Regions from separate parts of the Colwellia sp. SU-HH01172 genome, predicted to be linked through region 3. Evidence: predicted binding sites of a transcription regulator. Region 3 holds the regulator's gene; each other region holds the start of a gene.

Region 1 (2,277 bases), 760 kb from region 3:
TACTGGGTGCAACAGGATTAGTTGGCAAAACCATTATTGAAATACTTGAACAACGCGATTTTCCTATTAATAAGCTCTATCCGCTAGCTAGTGCTCGTTCTGCCGGCGAGTTTATTGAATTCAATGGTGAAAATGTTGAAGTATTAGACGCTGATAATTTTGATTGGAGCCTTGCTCAAATAGGTTTCTTTTCTGCAGGCGGCGCAATATCAGCAAAATATGCGCCTATTGCCGGTGATGCAGGCTGTATTGTTATTGATAACACCTCAGAGTTTCGTTACGAAGCCGATATTCCATTAGTGGTGCCAGAAGTTAATCCTCATGCACTTGCTGAATATCGTAACCGTAATATTATCGCTAACCCGAACTGTTCTACCATTCAAATGATGATGGCGTTAAAGCCAATTTATGATGCAGTCGGTATTTCACGCGTTAATGTGAGCACTTATCAGTCTGTTTCTGGTGGTGGTAAAGCTGCCATGGATGAGTTAGCAAAACAAACTGCTGACCTGTTATGTGGTAAACCTGTGGAGTCTAAAAACTTCCCTCGCCAAATAGCATTTAATGTTATTCCGCAAATTGATGTATTTCTTGAAAATGGTTACACCAAAGAAGAAATGAAAATGGTGTGGGAAACTAAGAAAATATTGGGTGATGAAAACGTACTTGTTAACCCGACAGCTGTGCGTGTTCCGGTATTTTTTGGCCATGGTGAATCACTGCATATCGAAACTAATTCTCCTATTTCGGCAGAAGAAGTGAAAGAGTTGTTAAGCCAAGCGCCAGGATTAGTTGTTTGCCATAACGATGAAGACTTCCCGACACAAATTGGTGATGCCAGCGGTAAAGACGAAACTTTCGTTGGCCGTATTCGTGAAGATATAAGCCACAATAGTGGCATTAATATGTGGATCGTTGCTGACAATGTCCGTAAAGGTGCTGCAACAAACAGCATTCAAATTGCTGAATTATTAATTAAAGAACATCTTTCTGAGTACTAAGTTAGTTAAGTTACCGATTTACTAAAGAAAATTGAAAACCCGTCGTTATAGTAAGCGACGGGTTTTTTTATATTTGGCGTGATATATATCTTTAGTTAAATTAACGATAATATATCAAGCATACGATGATTTATTATCGAAAATAAATTACACAACGGACATTAACTCTAAGTTCTAAAAGCATTTATTCATAATTGGAATAATCTTTGCTTTAAAATCTCCTGACTTGGAGCCGCCAATCTATTGGCGAAACATTATTATAAATAGGAAATCTTGATGCAAAGATTGTTACGTCTGTGCCTATGGCAGGCACTTATTATTAGCATTAGCTGTTTTAGCTTGCCTATTTCCGCTGAGGAAGGCGGTATCAGAATTCGCGGCCCTAAAGCAACAGACGCCTTTCCCTATGACCGCTACGGCCCCATTATTGCAAAAGATACTTTGTGGAATATAGCCCTTAAAGTTCGTCCAGATCCTCGATTGTCAGTTTATCAAGTAATGCAAGCGTTATATGAAAGTAACCCAGAGGCATTTAAAGACAATAACTTGAACCATATGATCAATGGTCAGTATCTAAAGATCCCACCTATTGAGGTGATGCGGGCCATTGATACGGCTAATGCTCAGCAAAAGTCGCGTAGTGATGATAAAGCTTGGCAGAAAAAAGTGGTTAAAGTTGTGGCTAAAAAAGCTCAGCCACCAGAAGAAATGTCGGTGAAGAAAAAAGATTTAGAAGCGGCTAAATCAGAGATCAATGTTCAGTTAAAAGCCATTGACACCACTCAGCAAGAAAGATTGACCACTATTCAAAATGATGTTTTAGACTCTATAGATGGCTTACAAAGTTTATTAAAAGAGAATGAAGCGCTACGCCAACGCCTTTCTAGCTTTAACGACCAACTGGGCGTAATGCAAAATGAAGTGGCGAAAGGCAAAGAAATAAAAATGCAGATGGACGATATGATCGCGCTGCAACAAGAGCTATTGGCAAAAGCGGAAGCTAGAGAACAAGCACTTTTGTTAGAAAAGCAAAAAGCCGAGTTAGAAGAAAGCGGTTTTATGTCAAGCACTTGGTTTATTGTGCTGATGGCGACATTACCGGCAATTTTAGTATTAACCTTGCTAGCTGCTATTTTAAGACGTAAATCGAGCAAAGAAACTCCGATTAAAGATACCCCAGTGACGAAGAAAGACGCAGCTGAGGCGGCGCCAAAACAAACAGAACAAGTTGAAGAGCCTGATGCCTTAGATAGTGAACTTTCGCTTGATGATGAAT
Region 2 (2,277 bases), 910 kb from region 3:
TCTTAGCGTCACTTCCAGTTAAACCCAATAAAGCTATGCTTGAACAAGCGAGCTCAGAAATTACCGAACAAGCTATTGCGGCGGGAAGCCAAGACAATGTCAGCTGCGTACTAGTTTATATTCGTAGTGTGCCTAAGCGAAATTTGGCAGAAATTCAGCAAGAGCTGCTATCTCAGGTTATTCCGCCTGCATTGCAGGTAGGCCAAAAGCTTGATGGCTATCACGTAAAAAAAATATTACATGCTAGTGTGCGTTCACATTTATATTTAGTTGAACATGCCGAACACGAGCAGCCGTTAGTATTAAAAGTGCCATCGGTGAACTTTATTGATGATGCTATTTATATTCAGGGCTTTCTAAGAGAGGGGTGGGTAGGAGAGCGCATTAAGCATGGCAATGTTATGCGTGTTATTGCTGCCCAAAGCAATCGAAAATCTTTATATCATGTCTGCCAGTTTATAGATGGCCAGCCATTAAGTGAATGGATGCATGACAACCCAAGTCCAAGCATTGCACAAGTACGTGATATTGTTAGCCAAATCATCAGTGCGCTGCGTGCCTTTCAACGCTTAGATTTAGTGCATAGAGATTTAAAGCCTGACAACATCATGATTAACTCGTCAGGGAAAATTACCCTTATTGATTACGGTACTGTGCTGATAGCCGCGCAAGATGAAAGCATAAATTCACTGCCCGAAACGGTACCGCTGGGAACACTAAATTACATTGCACCCGAAACATTGTTGACTATGCATGCTGATCACCAAAGTGATTTATTTTCACTCGGCGTTATCTGCTATGAGTTACTATCGGGTGCACTACCATATAAGCCTATGGCATCTAGTCATAGCAAGGTAAAAGACTATCCATTATGGCAATATCGTAGCATTAGAGAATATCGCCGTGATTTACCGTTATGGTTAGACTTAGCTTTGAAAAAGTCATTGCAAGCGGATCCTAGAGATCGCTATCAAGCCTATTCTGAATTTTTCGCAGATTTAAACAAGCCCAATATTGATGTTTTACAAGCATATCAAAACTTGCCGCTGGTAAAGCGTTATCCGGTACAATTTTGGCAAGCTATAGCGTTTATATTATTTTTCGCGCTACTTATGGCGCTTGCTTTTTAAAATCTCGACTCACTAATAAAAAAACATGCTGCACAGCACTGGTGCGATTGCATCATCAAGCTAGTGCACTAGTTCGCGTTTTGTCTTGATGGAAACTTTTAATCATTGATTTATAGGATAAAAATTAACTGGCACTTGCTTTGCAAACTCTCTGTTTAAGTTGAGTGAAGCGAAGATGAGAGCATGAATAGAGATAATCAGGAAGTTGAAAAAACAAAAGTTGTTGTTATTGGCAATGGCATGGTTGGTCATCACTTTGTTGAACAACTGGTTGAGTTAGGCGCAAAAGAGAAAAATATAGAGATAACAGTACTCTCAGCTGAATCGAGATTGGCATACGATCGGGTTCACCTCTCGGAATATTTTTCAGGTAAGTCTGCCGAAGACTTAGCCATGACCAATGATAAAATTTATCAAGCATGGCAAGTTAACTTTGCTGTTAATGCTAAAGTCACCAATATCAACAAAGCTAAGCGTGTTGTTGAAACCGAGCAAGGACAGCAATATCACTATGACAAGTTAGTGTTAGCTACTGGCTCTTATCCCTTTGTGCCACCTATCCCCGGTAAAGAACAAGCGCATTGCTTAGTTTATCGAACTATCGATGATTTAGAAGCAATAAAAGCCAGCGCTGTAGTCAGTAAAGTTGGTGTTGTTATTGGTGGTGGTTTATTGGGCTTGGAAGCGGCAAATGCTTTAAAACAGTTAGGTTTGAAAACCCATGTGGTTGAATTTGCGCCACAGCTAATGGCGGTGCAAATTGATGCCGGCGCGGGACGGTTGCTAAAAGCTAAAATTAATGAACTTGGCGTTGAAGTGCATACCTCAAAAGCAACCAATGAAATTATCGCTGGTGACAACTGCCGCTATAAATTGTGTTTTAGTGACGGTAGTGAATTAGAAACTGATGTGATTTTGTTTTCAGCAGGTATTCGTCCTTATGATCAATTAGCGCGCAACTTTGACATTGATGTTGGTGAACGTGGCGGCATTGTTATTGATAATCAATGTCAAACGTCAGTGGCAAATATCTATGCCATTGGTGAATGTGCCTTATGGAACAACTTTATCTTTGGCTTGGTTGCGCCAGGGTATGCCATGGCCAAAGTGGCGGCGCAGAATATTTTAGGGCAAAACACTGAATTTA
Region 3 (2,277 bases):
GGAAAAACCACCTCTTTCTATATGATAGTTGGCCTAGTTAATAACGATAATGGCACTATCGTATTAAATGATGAAGATTTAACGCTATTGCCGATGCACGAACGTGCACGCAAAGGCATTGGCTACTTACCACAAGAAGCGTCAATATTTCGCAAGTTATCAGTTTATGACAATATCATGGCTATTTTGCAAACTCGTAAGTCATTATCTGATGTTGAAAAAGAAGAAAAGCTTGAGCATTTATTGGAAGAATTCAATATCGGCCATATTAAAGATAACTTAGGCATGAGCTTATCTGGTGGTGAACGTCGGCGCGTTGAAATTGCCCGGGCATTAGCCGCCGATCCAAAATTTATCTTACTTGACGAACCTTTTGCCGGTGTTGATCCAATTTCAGTAGGTGATATAAAAAAAATTATCCTACACTTAAAAGAACGTGGCATTGGCATTTTAATTACCGATCACAATGTCCGTGAAACGCTCGATGTTTGTGAACACGCATATATTGTTAGTCACGGCGAACTTATTGCAGAAGGTGATGCGGATCAAATTCTCGCAAACCAGCATGTAAGAGATGTATACCTTGGCGAACAATTCACGCTATAGTTATTGGCATACGTTAAAAGCAAAATAATATTGCACTAAATAGTAACAGGGAAAAGAAAAACTAAATGCGTCCTACTCTGCAGCTCCGTATCGGACAACAGTTAACTATGACTCCCCAATTGCAGCAAGCAATTAAGCTGTTGCAATTGTCGACCTTGGATTTACAACAAGAAATTCAAGAAGCACTTGAAAGTAATCCGTTACTTGAAATGGATGAAAACCAAACGACTTCATCGGAAAGTACGCCTGATAATTTAGAAGAAGCATTTTCGGCCAACGCCAGTGACAACAACAGTGAAGTAGCATCTCTAGATGGCAGTGAAGATTCAGCGCCAACAATCGATGAAATTAGCTCTGCCGAAGGCTTAGCAAAAACCGATATCCCCGAAGAATTGAATAATGACACCACCTGGGATGATAATTTCAGCGCTGGTACTAGCAGTGGCAGTGTTGGTCCTGCTTCTGAAGATTATACCTATCAAGGTGAAACCAAAGATTCAATTCAAGATCACCTAATTTGGCAAATGGAACTGACGCCTTTTACCGAAACCGATAAAACCATTGCCATTGCCATTATTGAAGCGATTGACGAAGCGGGTTATTTAACTGTTTCGGCTGAAGAAATTTTAGAAAGTGTCGGCATTGAAGACCTTGAACTTGATGAAGTCGAGGTGGTGCTAAAACGAATTAACGTCTTTGACCCTATAGGGGTTGCCGCCCGCTCAATTCCAGAGTGTTTGTTGATCCAATTGAATCAATTTTCAAGCGATACCCCTTGGTTAGCAGAAAGTAAACTCGCAGTTAGTGAGTATATTGACTTATTGGGTAATCGCGATTACCGGCAATTAATGCGTAAGTTGCGTTTAAAAGAAGAGCAATTACGCGAAGTGATACGTCTTATTCAAACCTTAGACCCTCGCCCTGGCGATAGCGTTGTTAAGAGTGAAGAACAATACGTAATTCCTGATGTTTCAGTGGAAAAGAAAAACGGCCGTTGGACAGTAGAATTAAATCCTGACACTGCACCTAAGCTGTCGGTCAATCAGCAATATGCCGCCATGTCACGTTCTATGAAGTCGTCGACGGATTCACAATTTATTCGTTCTAATCTGCAAGAAGCGAAATGGTTTATTAAGAGCTTGGAAAGTCGTAACGACACCTTATTAAAAGTATCCAACTGTATTGTGCAACGCCAACAAGGTTTCTTTGAACATGGCCCAGAAGCCATGCGCCCTATGGTATTAAACGATATTGCTGAAGCCGTTGATATGCATGAATCAACCATTTCTCGCGTTACCACGCAAAAATATATGCACACGCCTAGAGGCATATTTGAATTAAAATATTTCTTCTCAAGCCATGTTAGTACCGAAAATGGCGGCGAGTGCTCATCAACTGCTATTCGCGAGTTAATTAAAAAATTAGTCTCGGCAGAAATTCCCGCCAAACCACTCAGTGACAGTAAAATGGCAGATATTTTAGCGGAACAAGGCATTAAAGTAGCAAGGCGTACCATTGCAAAATATCGAGAGTCGCTCTCGATACCACCATCGAATCAACGTAAAAGCCTATTATAGGTTTGGTTTATTAACCCGCAAAAGAGGATTGACGCATATGCAAATTAATCTTACCGGACACCATGTCGATGTTACCGATTCATTACGTGATTAT

Evidence for each region. The regulator sigma-54, encoded in region 3, starts transcription at its own class of promoters, with help from an activator protein. The targets are predictions, from matches to a motif close to GTTGGCACGNNNNTNGNNT.
Region 1: a site for sigma-54 is predicted at 1,195-1,213, ahead of AC27JP_RS01640 (FimV/HubP family polar landmark protein). Genes of this name have one in related genera too.
Region 2: a site for sigma-54 is predicted at 1,258-1,276, ahead of nirB (nitrite reductase large subunit NirB). Genes of this name have one in related genera too.

What each region holds. Positions count from the first base shown of each region.
Region 1 is NZ_BAAJMB010000001.1:363,986-366,262, reverse strand. It holds gene AC27JP_RS01645 (aspartate-semialdehyde dehydrogenase) at 1-1,001, shown strand, start outside; gene AC27JP_RS01640 (FimV/HubP family polar landmark protein) at 1,278-2,277, shown strand, end outside.
Region 2 is NZ_BAAJMB010000001.1:214,098-216,374, reverse strand. It holds gene AC27JP_RS00970 (bifunctional protein-serine/threonine kinase/phosphatase) at 1-1,130, shown strand, start outside; gene nirB (nitrite reductase large subunit NirB) at 1,314-2,277, shown strand, end outside.
Region 3 is NZ_BAAJMB010000001.1:1,121,029-1,123,305, forward strand. It holds gene lptB (LPS export ABC transporter ATP-binding protein) at 1-606, shown strand, start outside; gene AC27JP_RS04955 (RNA polymerase factor sigma-54) at 672-2,183, shown strand; gene hpf (ribosome hibernation promoting factor) at 2,221-2,277, shown strand, end outside.